DNA from 4 places in the Staphylococcus simulans genome. Region 1 is predicted to be linked to each of the others. Evidence: riboswitches for the same ligand, from Rfam matches in the RefSeq annotation. Region 1 holds a riboswitch; each other region holds the start of a gene.

What was found. Region 1 has a riboswitch for S-adenosylmethionine ahead of MUA87_RS12415 (aminotransferase class I/II-fold pyridoxal phosphate-dependent enzyme). Riboswitches for the same ligand answer to the same signal wherever they lie in the genome.
Region 2: linked by a shared signal. The riboswitch ahead of MUA87_RS10055 (methionine ABC transporter ATP-binding protein) and the one ahead of MUA87_RS12415 (aminotransferase class I/II-fold pyridoxal phosphate-dependent enzyme) in region 1 are both predicted to bind S-adenosylmethionine.
Region 3: linked by a shared signal. The riboswitch ahead of MUA87_RS03090 (Na+/H+ antiporter NhaC family protein) and the one ahead of MUA87_RS12415 (aminotransferase class I/II-fold pyridoxal phosphate-dependent enzyme) in region 1 are both predicted to bind S-adenosylmethionine.
Region 4: linked by a shared signal. The riboswitch ahead of metK (methionine adenosyltransferase) and the one ahead of MUA87_RS12415 (aminotransferase class I/II-fold pyridoxal phosphate-dependent enzyme) in region 1 are both predicted to bind S-adenosylmethionine.

The regions. Positions count from the first base shown of each region.
Region 1 is NZ_CP095100.1:2,615,911-2,620,112, reverse strand. It holds gene noc (nucleoid occlusion protein) at 1-45, shown strand, start outside; gene MUA87_RS12425 (hypothetical protein) at 168-1,163, shown strand; gene MUA87_RS12420 (hypothetical protein) at 1,402-2,310, shown strand; SAM riboswitch class I at 2,408-2,519, shown strand; gene MUA87_RS12415 (aminotransferase class I/II-fold pyridoxal phosphate-dependent enzyme) at 2,602-3,774, shown strand.
Region 2 is NZ_CP095100.1:2,141,703-2,145,904, reverse strand. It holds gene MUA87_RS10075 (arsenate reductase family protein) at 1-214, shown strand, start outside; gene gcvH (glycine cleavage system protein GcvH) at 369-749, shown strand; gene MUA87_RS10065 (toprim domain-containing protein) at 1,041-1,403, shown strand; gene MUA87_RS10060 (thioredoxin family protein) at 1,400-1,696, shown strand; SAM riboswitch class I at 1,750-1,858, shown strand; gene MUA87_RS10055 (methionine ABC transporter ATP-binding protein) at 1,959-2,984, shown strand; gene MUA87_RS10050 (methionine ABC transporter permease) at 2,977-3,672, shown strand; gene MUA87_RS10045 (MetQ/NlpA family ABC transporter substrate-binding protein) at 3,697-4,202, shown strand, end outside.
Region 3 is NZ_CP095100.1:753,361-757,562, reverse strand. It holds gene glpT (glycerol-3-phosphate transporter) at 1-172, shown strand, start outside; gene MUA87_RS03095 (SRPBCC family protein) at 248-769, opposite strand; gene MUA87_RS03090 (Na+/H+ antiporter NhaC family protein) at 926-2,233, opposite strand; SAM riboswitch class I at 2,302-2,412, opposite strand; gene MUA87_RS03085 (flavin reductase family protein) at 2,502-3,113, opposite strand; gene MUA87_RS03080 (SDR family oxidoreductase) at 3,246-4,127, opposite strand; gene MUA87_RS03075 (amidohydrolase) at 4,199-4,202, opposite strand, start outside.
Region 4 is NZ_CP095100.1:1,160,898-1,165,099, forward strand. It holds gene pckA (phosphoenolpyruvate carboxykinase (ATP)) at 1-1,258, opposite strand, end outside; SAM riboswitch class I at 1,420-1,535, shown strand; gene metK (methionine adenosyltransferase) at 1,646-2,842, shown strand; gene MUA87_RS05405 (NERD domain-containing protein) at 2,939-3,838, shown strand; gene MUA87_RS05410 (aldo/keto reductase) at 3,960-4,202, shown strand, end outside.

The DNA.
Region 1 (4,202 bases):
CACGATGATTATTTAGAAATTAAAATCAGAGTATATAAACGTTAACAACCATTCGCCTCGTTGCGAGTGGTTTTTTATTTTCTTAAATAAAAAGCGAACAACTAATAGCTTTTTGTATATAATAGAAAAGGATGAGATATTGAAAGTGAAGGAGAATTAAGACATCTATGAAATTACAGCATTTATTTACTTCAGCAACAGTTTTAACCCTTTTATTAGCTGGATGTAGTCACAATGAAAAACAAAATGATTCTGCAAAGCAAGAAGCAAAAAGTAAAACGGATAATAAAAAAAGTGAACACAAATCAACTTCCAAAAAGGAAAATGAAGCAAACAAAGATGAGCAACAAATAGAGAAGGCAGTCAGCCAATTAACAATCAATGAGAAAATAGCTTTAGCAATGTTTTTACCACAAGAAAAAACAAATTATATGATATCAGCTGATGAGTTATTGAATCATTCATATATAAGATATACGCACGGTGTAGCTCTTGGTAAGATGTTAGGCGATGAGGCAACAAAACAATCTATTCAAGAGTATCATTTAAATAAAATGTTACCTGAAAGAATTACAAATGTGCCACAAAACGTAAAATTTTATGAACCTGAAGAAACTAAGCAAAACTTTGCTGAGCTATTTGGTTTTACAGGAAACCAGATTATTATTGCAGGTAGTCAAAGTCCTAAGACTTATGATGAAATTTTAAAAGATCGAGGGACTCATATCTATAACTTAGAAGATTTATACAAACAATATGGTCATAATCCAAACTTTAAAAAGGTCGTAAGTTTGGTTAAAGTAAGCGAATCAGTGAGGAATCCAGAGAGTGATAATGCATCTTCTTCTAAAGAAACAGATAATGCTACTTCAAATAATAAACAAAGAAGAAAGTTAAGTCCTGGTGATGTATATACACCAGATGGTAACATGAATAGTCAAGTTGCAATACACAAGGTAGAAGAATATATAGGACATAAACTAGATCCACGAAAATATGAATTTAATGGGCCTCCTAAAAGACATTTCGTTGATGATTACACATTGGATCATACATGGACTGTTAATTTTAGAAATTTAGAAACACATACACAGTATAATTATTCAGTTGATAAAGATGGAAAAGTAGAAAAACTAGATAACTTTGGTACGCCACCAGAGTAGTACTTGGTTCTGCAGTATAATACTGCAGAACTTTTGTATTTGGTAGGGTCGGCTACTTATGGTAAAAAATCCTCTTTATTTAAACTTTTAAATTAAAATTGTCAGAGTGTCTTTTGAAAGAGTAATAAATAATCATACTTAACTCGATCACTTTCTTTTAATTCAGGACAATATGTGTCCCGTACCTTCTATATAATGAAATTATATATTCAAATATACAAAGAGGAGCAAGCTATCTATGAAATTTAAACATGTATTGACTACCGCTGCAGCACTTTCAATTTTACTAGCAGGTTGCGGCTCAAATGAAAAACAAGAAGATACGCAAAAACACGAAGAAAAAGACAAAGCAAACCATCAAAAAACAGAGAAAAAAGAAAACACACAACATGAACAAACATTAAAACATGAAAAATCACATACTCATAAACAAACGACAGAACAAGCTATCAGCCAACTGACACCACAAGAAAAGGTCGCTTTAGCGTTATATGCACCTAAAACAGCTGAATTTACAGTGACAGCAAATGAATTATTAAACCACAGCTATGTCCAAAATACGAATGGCGGTTCGCGACAACGAGAAATTCAGCAATTAACACTTTATACAGGTAGTTCTGAAATCGTAACAAATAAACCTCAAAATATGGTAATTTATGGCACAACTAACTCTAAAGGTCCATTTGCGGCAGTTATTGGTGTGAGTGATACACAAGTGTTGGTATCAGGAACACAAGGTATCAATCCATATCAACAATTAGCAAACATGGGAGCAGTTTATAATATTAAAGATCTATATAAACAATACAAAGATGAACCGAACTTTAAACAAGTGGCAAATTTAATCCGAATCACAAATCAAGATGCACAATCAGCAGCACAAGAAAGTAACAGTAATTCAAGCTCTGAAAGTCATTCATCATCTTCTGAAGGTAAAGTCACACGTGCGAATGTGATTGATAAAGTAGAAGCATATGAAGGTCACAAACTAGATACAAGCACGTATACGTATAAAGAACCTGAACAAAAGAGTGATGGAAGCTGGGGCTTCTCATTTGTGGATAAATCAGGTGATTTAGCAGGATCATACATTGTGAATGCGGATGGTTCAGTGGAGAAATTTGATTCAAAAGGCCAACCTGAATAAAGAATATTGACTCTACGGCTTTTAGTGAGCTGTAGAGTTTTTCATTTTAACTTAAATTGATAAATGTCAGAATTTTTAGTACAATAGAAGTCATTAAAACTTATCTAGAGAAGTAGAGGGAATTGGCCCGATGACGCTTCAGCAACAGAAGATCCAGGCATTGAATCTGACTGTGCTACATCCAACAAGTATAACTTGAAAGATAGGTGCCATATACATAGAAAGCTATATGTCGCTTATAGGTGATATATAGCTTTTTTAATAGGCGCATCAAACAAAGGGGGAACTTAAATGGTGATTTCAAGAAGATTAGCGAAGATACCAGATAGTTATTTCGGAAAAACAATGGGGAGAAAGATAGAACATGGTCCGCTTCCTCTCATCAATATGGCAGTAGGCATCCCAGATGGGGAAACACCTAAAGGCATTGTCGATGAATTTGCGAACGCATTACGTGTGCCTGAAAACCAAAAGTACGGTGCGTTTCATGGAAAAGAAAGCTTTAAGCAAGCGATTGTTGATTTCTATAAACGACAATATAATGTTGAATTGGATAAAGATGATGAAGTCTGTATTTTATATGGCACAAAGAATGGATTAGTAGGTTTGCCGAATTGTATTGTTAACCCTGAAGATTACGTTTTATTGCCAGATCCAGGTTATACAGATTACCTAGCAGGGGTGTTGTTCGCAGATGCGAAACCTTATGCGTTAGAGTTAGAACCACCATATTATCAACCTGACTTTGATAAAGTGCCAGGGGAAGTCTTAAGTCAGACTAAATTGATTTATTTAACGTATCCTAATAACCCGACTGGATCAACTGTTACACAAGATGTCTTTGATGATGTAGTTCAAAAGTTCAGAGGTACACAAACGAAAATTGTACATGATTTTGCCTATGCAGCGTTCGGTTTTGACCATAAAAATCCGAGTATCCTACAGACAGCTGGAGGCAAAGAAGTCGCAATCGAGGTGTATTCACTTTCTAAAGGCTATAATATGTCTGGCTATCGTGTCGGTTTCGCAGTCGGCAACAAAGATGTGATTCAAGCTTTGAAGAAATATCATACACATCACCATGCGGGTATGTTTGGTGCGCTTCAAGATGCGGCGACATTTGCGCTTAACAACTATGATTATTTCTTAGATAAACAAAGTGAAGTCTTTAAAGCACGTCGCGATCGTTTCACTTCGATTTTAGATGAAGGAAACATCCCTTATGAACCGATGACAGGTGGCATCTTCTTATGGTTGAAAGCACCAAAAGGATATGACGGAGAACAATTTGTGGAATTCTTACTTCAAGATCAATCTATTTTAGTGGCGCCAGGTATTCCATTTGGTGAAAATGGACGTCATTATGTAAGGGTGTCTCTTGCGTTAGAGGATGAGCAATTAGATGAAGCAGCGAAGCGGTTGAAATCACTTAGTGCGATGTACAAAGAATCATCTTTTATTTAAGTAGTGAATAAAATCCCTCACAACGTTGTTATAGAGACGTTTATACGTATATTATTGATTGTAAGAAGTTTCAAAAGGTATTATGATATTACTGTAATAAAAACACTCAGGAACTCTGGAAAGTAGCTGAGTGTAAAAATGTTAGGCGTATGGTCTAAGCCATATTCTACCTAGGCTTATGAGATAGTCGGTTGTGCTCTAACACAATCGGCTATTATTTATTATCTTTTAAACAAAAATGAAGCACTGAATATAAAGTTTTTTGTTCACGGGGTGGTGGGACATGTACTTTATATTCAGTGCTTTTTTATAAGTAGTAAAAAGGAGTATAGTGATTACCCATTATCGAGAGAGTGGGTAATCGGAATTTACTTACTATTTTGTATCGGGTTCAAAATAGTAACATTTATGAAAAGAATTGTTCTTAT
Region 2 (4,202 bases), 470 kb from region 1:
AACCGGCGTTGAAATTGATAAGCTATTCAATAAACGCGGAGGTAAGTATCGTGAACTAGGTCTGAAAGATAGACTTGACAGTTTGTCTGATGATGAAAAACTAGATTTATTGGCTTCTGACGGAATGCTTGTTAAAAGACCACTTGCGGTTTCAGGCAATAAAATCACACTTGGTTTCAACGAAAAAGAGTACAAAGATACTTGGGTAAACTAATTTATAGTCATTATAGGTAGTAAATATCTTATTGCTATGCGCTTTATTTACACAAAAAATTAAAAAACTACAAGATGTCTATAAATAGTTGAATGAAAAGGTTTCATATGGCATCATAAAAGAGTATTCATTTATTAATTAGGAGGGGATTCGTGTGGCAGTGCCAGAGGAATTAAAATATTCAAAAGAACATGAATGGGTTAAAGTTGAGGACGATACAGTAACTATCGGTATCACTGAATACGCACAAGGAGAACTTGGTGACATCGTATTCGTTGAATTACCAGAAACTGACGATGATATCGAAGAGGGCGAATCTTTCGGAAGTGTAGAATCAGTTAAAACTGTTTCTGAATTATACGCACCAGTTTCAGGAACTGTAGTTGAAGTCAACGAAGAATTAGAAGACAGTCCAGAATTCGTAAATGAATCACCATACGAAAAAGCATGGATGGTTAAAGTAAAATTAAATGACACAAGCCAATTAGATGATTTATTATCAGCTGATCAATACAAAGAAATGATCGGTGAATAATCGGCTTTAAAAACCAAACTCCAAGATACTTTGTATTTTGGGGTTATTTTTTATTTGAAATAGGCTATAACAAACTAGAGCGCTAAAGTGCTGAACCTTTACAGCTGAATAATACATAATTTATCGTGTTTATTTAGTTGTTAAACAAGTTGCGTGTCTTTAAAACAACACCTGCGTTACAATGAAAGTATCAACTTACGCAACAATTTTATATAAGTTGGCAGAACCTAAGCATTTACGTTTGCGAGTAATGAAGCAATGATATCACGAGAGTATTGGAGTGTAGTGAATATGGCATTGTTAGAAAAAGTAATCGTTGTTGAAGGTAAAACAGATAAAAAGCGTGTACAAGAAGTGATTGATGAGCCTGTACAAATTATTTGTACGCACGGCACAATGGGCATTGATAAACTTGACGATATGATAGAACACTTATATGAACGTCCTGTCTATATATTAGTGGATGCAGATAAAGAAGGCCGTCGCATCCGTCAATGGTTTAAACATTATCTATCAGAAAGTGAACATATCTTTGTCGATAGAACTTATTCTGAAGTCGCACGTTGTCCGCGCCCTTATCTTGCCAAAGTGCTTAGAAACCATGGCTTTATGGTAAAAGGTGAAGCACCCGTGAAAGGATTAGTTTATAAATGAACGTTAAGCAAGAAATTACAGATATCAAACAAAACTTTGATCAAGACAAGCACTTGATTTTCGGTTACACACCGATGTGTGGAACATGTAAAGTTTCAGAGAGAATGTTAGATATAGCTAATGAAATTTTACAGCTTCCGTTGGTCAAAGCAGATTTGAATTTCCATCCTGACTTCAGTGAAGCTTATCAAATTCAATCTGTTCCTGTTTTGTTAGTGATGTCGAAAGATAAGGAGATAGACCGTATTTACGCATTTCAGTCTGTTCCTTATTTGTTAGAAAATTTAAAATAGTTGTTGACTACTTCTGAGTGAAGTGGTAGGATAAATATCAATTAAATAGTTATCTCTTATCAAGAGAGGTGGAGGGATGTGCCCGACGAAACCCGGCAACCGTCTTATTTATAAGAAATGGTGCCAATTCACAAAAAGTTGAACTGCTTTTGAAGATGAGAGAAAGAAATTTCAAATTGCTTTCTCTTTAATGCTCATAGCAGCGATAAGGGAAAGCTTTTTTAATTTGTAGGTAGGTATTGCAAGGAAAGGGGAGAATGTAGTGATTCAACTGAAGCAAATCGTCAAAAGATATAAGACGAAACACCAAGAAGTACTGGCAGTTGATCATGTCGATTTAGATGTGTCGGAAGGTACCATTTACGGTGTCATCGGTTTTTCAGGTGCCGGTAAAAGTACACTTGTCAGAATTTTAAATTATTTAGAAGAACCAACATCAGGTCAAGTCATAATAGATGGAGATGAATTAGGACAACTCAGCAAAGCGCAACTAAGGAAAAAGCGTCAAAAGGTAAGTATGATATTCCAACACTTCAACTTATTATGGTCTAGAACAGTGTTAGATAATATTAAGTTTCCGTTGGAAATTGCTGGCGTGGATAAAGCGACAGCTGAAAAAAGAGCGGAAGAATTAGTTGAGCTTGTAGGACTCAAAGGACGAGAAAAAGCATATCCGTCAGAGTTATCTGGTGGTCAAAAACAAAGGGTTGGTATCGCACGTGCCTTAGCCAACGATCCAAAAGTATTACTTTGTGATGAAGCTACAAGTGCTTTAGATCCTCAAACAACAGATGAAATTTTAGAACTCTTATTAAAAATCAGAAAAGAAGAAGATTTAACAATCGTGATTATCACACATGAAATGAATGTGATTCGCCAAATCTGCGACGAAGTTGCAGTAATGGAAAATGGTAAGGTCATCGAACGCGGTGAAGTTAAAGAAGTGTTTGAAAACCCTAAACATCAAGTGACGAAACGTTTCGTTAAAGAAGGCTTGAATGACCAATTTGATGAATCAATTCAGGAACTGATTCCAGAGTCGAAAAACGGTTATATTGTACGTTTGAACTTCGTAGGTGAAGAGACGACAGAACCGATTGTGTCATATATCACTCAAAAATATAATCTGAATGTGAACATACTAGAAGCGAATATCCGCCATTCGAAAAGCGGACCAATCGGTTTTCTAATTGTACATATTGCAGACTTGAAAACGGAATTTTTTGATGATTTTAAAAACGAATTAGAGAATCGTAATGTAGGTGTGGAGGTGGTTCGTAATGGATAAATCGTTCAGTGATATATTACGTGAAATGGTCACAATGCCGAATGTTCAATGCGACCAAGTTTGGCTGGCTACATACGAAACACTCTATATGACAGCCATTTCTACAATTTTTGCGTTCGTGATCGGTTTAATTCTAGGCGTACTATTATTCCTAACAGCTAAGAGTAAATCACCGACAGCAAAAGTGTTTTATCAAATCGTGTCATTTATTGTGAACTTATTCAGAGCAATTCCCTTCATCATTTTAATCTTGCTGTTGATTCCGTTCACAAGTTTATTACTTGGCACAATCAGTGGTCCGACAGGAGCACTTCCAGCATTAGTTATTGGTGCGGCTCCATTCTATGCACGTTTAGTGGAAATCGCATTTAAAGAAATTGATAAAGGCGTTATTGAAGCAGCGCGTTCTATGGGAGCAAACACATGGACGATTATTCGTAAAGTGTTAATTCCAGAATCACGTCCTGCCTTGATTTCAGGTATTACAGTTACTGCAATCGCATTAGTAGGTTCTACTGCAGTTGCCGGTGTTATCGGTGCAGGCGGTTTAGGTAACTTAGCATATTTAACTGGTTTTACTCGAAACCAAAATGATGTCATTTTAGTTTCAACAATCTTTATTTTAGTGTTTGTGTTCATCATTCAATTTGTGGGTGACTGGGCTACAAATAAAATTGATAAACGTTAATTCTATTTTGAAAGGATCAATCCAATGAAAAAAATTATTAGTATTTTAGCGGTTTTAGTATTAACTGTAGTTTTAGCAGCATGTGGCAGTAAGGATAAATCAGCAGGAGGCGAAGATTCTAAAACAATCACAGTTGGTGCTTCACCAGCGCCTCACGCTGAACTTTTAGAACAAGCTAAACCTATCTTGAAAAAAGAAGGTTATGACTTGAAAATCAAAACAATCAACGACTATACAACACCTAACAAGTTAGTAAACAGCGGTGAATTGGATGCGAACTTCTTCCAACACACACCTTATTTAAACACTGAGAAAAAAGATAAAGGGTACAAATTAGTATCTGTTGGTAACGTTCACTTAGAACCAATGGCTGTATACTCTAAAAAATATAAAAGCTTAAAAGAATTGCCAAAAGGTGCAACAGTTTATGTTTCTAACAACCCAGCTGAAGAAGGACGTTTCTTGAAATTCTTCGTTGACGAAGGTTTAATCAAATTGAAAAAAGGCGTTAAAATCCAAGATGCACACTT
Region 3 (4,202 bases), 760 kb from region 1:
AACAGGTTTATTCGGTTACCTATTTGGTGCAGTCATGGCTAACATCGTACTTGGTTTCGTGGTTGATCAATTTGGTTGGGATGCAGGTTTCATCTTATTAACAGTGATTAGTATTCTAGCTATGTTAAGCTTTATTCTGACTTGGAATAAACGTGGTCAAGAGACTGTCTAATTGTTGAAAATTGAATATATAAAATAAAACAAGCGACATACGCTGCTTTCTAGCATTGTGTGTCGCTTGTTTTGATTAAAATTCTTCTTTGTCTTCTTGCATTTCTCTTAAAATGTCTTGAAGCTTAATGAACATATTTTCAAAGCCGTGTGCCGTCGCATCATGATATTCTTTCTTCTGCTGTTTGTATTCCAAAGTTGTCCAACGTCTTTCTTTCGGAACAACAGCAGTATAACGGAAGTTCATTTGTGTCATGTCTGAACCTGGTTCACGTTCAAAAATTTCTACTTCAATCGTATCTTCTTTGTCGCTCAGTTCAGGCATACCGATTGTCATCACAATTCGGTTAGGTGCTTCTAGTTCTTGGAAGACCCCTGTTACTCTGTTCTTTTTACCGTTACGTTCATCAACAATTTCATAACGTCTGCCTTCTTCTGGAATCAAGTCAATCGATTGATTTGAACGGTTAGAAGTCATGAACCAACGTCTCATGATATCCGCATCTGTCCAAGCTTGATAAATCAATTCGGGCGGGATGCGCATAAAACGTTCCAATGATATGACTACGACGTCATTTTCAATATTATATCTTGCCACTCTGTCGTCACCTACTTTCGCACTCTTTATTATTCTAACGCATTTAGAAGCATAAGCCAAAGTAATCCTACTAGCAAAGCATTTGTCACTATGCCTCTGTGGTTATTTCACAACAAGATTACTTTAACATTTTTCAAGTGAGAAAGTAAAAATTATTTACGCTTTTTGTTTACGTTTATTCAGTTTTGGAAAATTAAAGATGATTGCGGCTAATCCGCTGATTCCTAAAATAATCGGATAAATCGAATAAGGCACTAGCATAAATGGCGAAATACCTGCGACGCCTGCAGCCGCAATGACTTGCGGACTATAAGGTAAAAGGCCTTGGAAACAGCTGCCGAAAATATCTAAAATACTTGCTGATTTTCTTGGGTCGATATCATATTCATCTGCGATATTTTTAGCTAGGGGACCTGCCATTAAAATAGAAATCGTATTATTCGCAGTTGAAATATCTGCGGCACTGACTAAACTTGCGATACCGAACTCTGCACCGCGTCTTGATTTGACCTTGCTGCGAACAAAATTAAGTAGCCATGTAATACCGCCATTATGTTGAATGATGCCGATTAAACCACCGATCATTAATGCGATAATCGCAATATCTTCCATGCCGATCATACCTTCTGAAGCGGCTTTCAAGAATCCGATCCAGTTAAATGATCCGTCGATTAAACCGATAATGCCTGAGAGTACTGTTCCACCTATCAAAACAATAATCACATTCACACCGATCAAAGCTAAGATTAAAACTAATAAATATGGAATCACTTTAATAAATTCAAAGCTGTAATCTTTTGTACTGCTGATTGTTGCGCTATGTGTCAAAATACCTAAAATAACCATCGTTAAAATGGCACCTGGCAATACAATTTTAAAGTTTACTTTGAACTTATCACTCATTTTTGTATGTTGTGTACGTACTGCAGAAATTGTCGTATCTGAAATCATAGATAAGTTATCTCCGAACATCGCACCGCCGACGACTGTTGCCATGGCTAGTGCTGCTGAAATATCAGTCGCCTCACTAATCCCAAAGCCGACTGGTGCAATGGCTGCGACTGTACCAACTGATGTCCCCATAGAAATAGAAACGAACATACAAATAATAAACAAACCGATAATCAATAAGTTGCCTGGAATTAAACTTAATCCTAAATTAACGGTAGATTTCACGCCGCCCATATCTTCAGTCACTTTTGAAAATGCGCCGGCTAATACGAAAATCAAGACCATCAAAATAATATTAGAATGGCCTGCACCTTTGGTGAAGACTTCAACTTTCTCTGTGAATTTTTCTTTGCGATTCATTATTAATGCGACAATAACCGCAATCGTAATCGCAATATTTAACGGCATCTTCGTAAAGTCGCCAGTAATAATCCCAACTCCTAAAAATAAACCGACAAATAGAATTAAAGGAATCAGTGCGACTGCATTGCCCTTTTGTTTCTGTTCAGACATGATTCAAACACCTCACTCATGATATTAAAAAATCCTTTTTTCAGCTAAGAAAAAAGGATACATTATGTTTCTTATCTCTTAGCAAATAGTTGCTATGGGAATTGGCACACGCGTCGCTATCAGCGAACCATGTTGCCGAGGTTTCAAAGTGCCCATCACTCCACCTCTCTTGATAAGCTATATTTATTTTTATTTTTTGAATCTTTTTAAACCTATCATGATTGTAATAGTTAGTCAATCATCAAAGTATGAACTTTTCATTAAGCAATTATTCTGTTGGTCTTTCTAATACAAATTCTTGACCTAATTTTACATAATCATTACCCGCTAAACGACCAACAGGATGTAACGCTTGCACATCAATTTTATGCGGTTCGATATAAACATCATCAGCGATGTGATAACGTACAACTTCACCTAAGATTAAATCGCTGCCCGCTTTGTCATCACCGAGTTCAATCACACGATCCAGTTTACACTCAAATCGGATTCGCGCCCCTTCGACTGCTGGTACATTAACGACATCTGAAGGAATTGTTTTAAAATCTGTACGTTCTAACTCATTTGCTTCACGTTCAATCGGTGCAGCAGTATTATTAATACCTTCAATCATAGACAATTCAGAAATGTGTACCACAAATTCTCCAGTATCAATAATGTTTTGTGCTGTATCTTTACGGACACCTTCTGTGCGTCCAGTTGAAATCATAATCATCGGCGGATGACTGCTGACCACATTAAAGAAACTGAATGGTGCCGCATTTAAATGACCTTCTTTATCTTGAGAAGTCACAAAAGCAATCGGTCTTGGTAAGACGCTGCCGCTTAATAATTTATAATTTTCTCTTTGCGTTAAATCTTTAGGGTTAAAATGTTTCATCATTCTGCCTCCTTAGTTACTATACTAATTATACCTATAGCATAATAAACTAAACCTTACTTTGCGAATAATGTGTTTGTATGTATAAAAACAGCGTTCCATTCATTGTTGGAACGCTGTCTTAATCATAGCTTAGTTAATTTGTTTACCGCCTGTTACGCCATACACTTGTCCTGTTGTATAACTTGATTCGTCTGAAGCAAGTAAGACATAAGTGCCTGCTAATTCTACTGGCTGACCTGCACGGCCCATCATTGAACTTTGACCGAATTCAGGAATTTTACTTTGCGGTTGACCACCTGAGATTTGAAGCGGTGACCAGAATGGTCCGGGTGCTACTGAGTTCACACGGATACCTTTATCGATTAATTCTTTTGCTAAGCTTTTTGTTAGTGAAATAATCGCAGCTTTTGTAGCCGCATAGTCATGCAAGATTGGATTAGGGTCATAACCTTGAATAGAAGTTGTCGTAGTGATTGTCGCACCTGGTTTTAGATACTCAAGTGCTTTTTGAACTGTCCAGAATAATGAATACACATTCGTTGTGAAGGTTTGTGTGAAATCTTCTGTTTTGAAGTTTTCGAATCCTTCATGGTATTGCTGATGTCCAGCAACCAATGTCACATTGTCTAAACCGCCAAGCGTTTCGTGTGCGTATTCAACTAAATCGTAGTTGAATTGTTCATCTGATAAATCACCTGGTTTTAAATAAACAGTTCCGCCTGTATCTTCAATAACTTTCTTAACTTCTTGTGCGTCTTCTTCTTCTTTCGGATGATAGTTAATCACAACTGACGCACCTTCACGTGCATACGCAATTGCGACTGCACGACCAATCGCAGAGTCACCGCCTGTAACTAATGCTTTCAATCCTTCAAGGCGTCCATGTCCTTTATATGATGTTTCGCCACAGTCTGGTTTTGGATCCATATCTGTTTGGAAACCTGGCCATTCTTGTTCTTGTTTTGGATAATCTTGATCAGAGAATTTTGTACGTGGATCTTGTGGTGCCATTATCTATCACTCCTCAATTATTTGTCTCTCTATTGATATACCACAAAATCCATATTTCATTCATCGGCAAATTAA
Region 4 (4,202 bases), 1.2 Mb from region 1:
CGTGTTTATCGATTAATTCACCTAATAATTCTGCATAAACTTTAGGGTTTAATGGCAAGAACGGTGCACCGAAGCAAGTTGAGAATGAAGGAACTGGTTCAGTAATACCACGTTCAGTACCTGCAAGCTTAGATGTGAAACCACTTAAGAAGTGATACAGTGCTTGTGCTTTGTTTAATTTAGAGATTGGCGGTAACACACCAAATGCATCTGCAGTAAGGAAGATGATTGTATTTGGGTGTGCAGCTTTAGATGGTTTAGCAATGTTTTTAATGTAATCAATCGGATAAGCAGCACGCGTATTTTCAGTGTGCTCGTTATCATCGAAATCAACTGAACCATCATCAGCAACGACTACGTTTTCTAAAATTGTACCGTAGCGGATTGCGTTGAAAATTTCAGGTTCTTTCGTTTTTGAAAGGTTGATTGCTTTAGCGTAGCAGCCGCCTTCAATGTTGAAAATACCATTTTGGTTCCAACCGTGTTCATCATCTCCGATTAATTTACGGTCAGGTGCTGCAGATAATGTTGTTTTACCAGTTCCTGATAAACCGAAGAATAAAGCAACATCACCTTTTTCGCCAACGTTGGCTGAGCAATGCATACTCATGATGTCTTGTTGTGGTAATAAATAGTTCATGACTGAGAAAATACCTTTTTTCATTTCACCCGCATATTCAGTTCCCCCGATTAAGATAACGCGGTGTTTGAATGAAACAATCACGAATGTTTCTGATTTTGTACCATCTACTTCAGGATTAGCTTTGAAGTGTGGTGCTGAAACAATTGTGAAGTTTGGTTTGATTTTTTGAGCTTCTTCTTTTGAAGAAGGGCGGATGAACATATTTTTCGCGAATAAATTATGCCATGCCATTTCGTTCACTACTGTTAAACGTAGTTGTGTATCTTCGTCGCTGCCTGCATAACCATTGAAGACATAAAGTTCATCTTTTTGATCTAAATAGTCTAAAACTTTGTCGTAAAGTCTTAAGAATGTATCTTCTTCAATAGGTTGGTTGATTGAACCCCAGTCAATCGTATCTCTATAAGAAGGTTCATTTACAATAAATTTGTCTTTAGGTGAACGTCCAGTGTATTGACCTGTCAGTGCATTGATAGCCCCAAGCTCTGTCAGTTCCCCTTCGTTGTTGTCCAGAATCTTGTTGTACAATTGTGTAGTTGTGAGTTGGAAAAGTGATGAAGACTTTCCAATCAAATGATCCAACTTATTACGGTTAGTTTGTGCATCTACTGCCATTTTAAAAACCCCTCCAGCGCGTAAGTATTGTTAATAATTGTAAGCCTTTACATTTTCATAGTATAACATAATATGCCGATTATTCCATAACAGATTTAAGATTTTAGACATATAGAATTGACAAGCCTAAAGAGTTTGGGTAGTATTGTGATTAACGGATTCTCTTATCCTGAGTGGCGGAGGGACATGGACCCAAAGAAGCCCAGCAACCTCTCCTTATCGGAGAAAGGTGCCAAACCGTTTGCAAATGTCATTAAAGATGTTTGAACGATAAGAGCGAAAGGACGTTTAAGGGCTTTCTCTCTATGTTTATATAGTTTGAAAGTCCTTTTTTATTTGAGCTCGTAGATAGAGAATTTTCGTAATCAAAATCAAAAGGAGTCAGTTATGTCGAATAATAGAAAATTGTTTACGTCAGAATCTGTTACAGAAGGGCATCCTGATAAAATAGCGGACCAAATTTCAGACGCTATTCTGGATGAATTATTAAAGAAAGATCCGGATGCAAGAGTAGCTTGCGAAACAGTAGTCACTACGGGAATGGCTATGATTGTCGGAGAAATTTCTACAGCAACTTATGTTGATTTTCCTAAGGTTGTCCGTGATACAGTAGCAGAAATCGGTTATACGAGAGCGAAATATGGTTATGATAGTCAAACAATGGCTGTGATGTCAGCAATTGATGAGCAATCACCAGATATCGCACAAGCAGTAGACACTGCTTTAGAATATAGAAATGAAATTACGGAAGAGGAAATTGAAAGTACAGGTGCAGGTGACCAAGGTTTAATGTTTGGTTATGCGACGAATGAAACAGATACGTATATGCCGACACCTATTTACTTCTCACACCAACTTGCGAAACGTTTATCAGATGTCAGAAAAGATGGTACATTAACTTACTTAAGACCAGACGGTAAAGTACAAGTTACTGTTGAGTATGATGAAAATGATAAACCAGCACGTATTGATACGATTGTTATTTCAACACAACATGCTGAAGATGCGTCATTAGATCAAATTCAACGTGATATCAGAACACATGTGATTGATCCAATCGTACCAGCTGAGTTATTAGATGAAGAAACTAAATTTTTCATTAACCCGACAGGTCGTTTTGTGATTGGCGGACCTCAAGGTGACGCTGGTTTAACAGGACGTAAGATTATTGTAGATACTTATGGTGGTCTTGCACGTCATGGCGGTGGTTGCTTCAGTGGTAAAGATCCTACAAAAGTAGACCGTTCAGCAGCATATGCAGCACGTTATGTGGCTAAAAATATTGTTGCAGCAGGATTAGCAGATAAATGTGAAGTACAACTTGCATACGCTATCGGTGTAGCAGAACCTGTATCTATTTCAATTGATACATTTGGAACTGGTAAAGTTTCTGAAGGAAAATTGGTAGAAGCGGTAAGAGCTAACTTTGACTTGCGTCCAGCAGGTATCATTAAAATGTTAGACTTAAAACGTCCTATTTATAAACAAACAGCAGCTTATGGTCACTTTGGCCGTACGGATGTTGCTTTACCATGGGAACGTGTAGATAAAGTAGATGCATTAAAAGAAGCTGTTCAAGCATAACTATACAGTTTTTGAATTTGTGACATTTTATTATCGATACATTCGATATTTTCCTTTATAATTGGGAGTAAGATATGTAAAGGAGCGGAATATGTTATGGGACCATTAGAAATTGGTTTGATTGCAGCAATTGTCGTCGCTGTTATCTTCTTTGTCTTATTCTTAGTTGTCTTAAACAGTAAGAAAAAGGCTAAGTTGAAAGCAGAGGAACAATATGAGGCAAAAGAAAGAAGTATAAAAGAAAATTATGAAGACGAGCTTGAAAAAGAACGCGTCGAACATAAAAAAGCGGTCACAAAACAACGCGCTGATTTCGATGAAACAGTGACAGCAAAAGATCGTGAAATCGATGCGCTGAAGCTCTTCTCGAAAAATCATAGTGAGTATGTGACAGACATGCGTTTAATCGGTATCAGAGATCGTTTGGTTAAAGAAAAACGTATTCGACCAGAAGATATGCATATTATGGCGAATATCTTCTTACCTAAAAATGATTTTAATGCGATTGATCGTATCAGTCATTTAGTCTTAACACGTACAGGCTTATACATTATCGATTCTCAATTACTTAAAGGACATGTTTATAATGGCATCAGTCAAGAACAATTCGGTACATTACCAACCATTGAACAAGTCTTTGATGTGTTGGATTTAGATAAACGTCATCCTCAAACATTAGTGTTAGATGAAAATGATGATAAGCAATCAGCTTCATTTGTAAACTACTCAAATCAATTAAAAGAAGTTGAGCACTTAGCAGATACATTGAAGCGCGAATTGAATTTGAAATATACACCAATGGCATTACTTTATTTCAATCCTAAAAATGAAGGTGCAGTGACAATTTCAAATTACGCACAAACAACAAATACTAAAGTACTAGTTGGACCAGAACAATTAGATGAATACTTTAATAAATTCGTTTTCCATGGACGTATTCAATATAATGTTGAAGACTTACAACGTGTTATGGAAGAAATTGAATCATTTAATTAATACAATATGCACTGTTGACTGTAATTTTACAGTTAGCAGTGCATTTTTAATTCAAAATGTTTTACAGTTTTATTCATTGTGCATAGCATAAAGGTAAAGCAACAATGCAAGGAGAGAGAAAATGAATACATTTACGCTATATAATGGACAAACGATGCCACAATTGGGACTTGGCACATATAGAATTGAAAATAGTGATGAATTAGCACAACGTGTATCATTTGCGATAGAACACGGTTATCGCAGTATAGATACAGCTGCACGCTATGGAAATGAAGAAAAAGTAGGAGAAGGCATTAAAAAAGGTATTCAAGCCGCTGGCATACACCGCTCAGATTTATTCATTACCTCAAAACTATGGTTA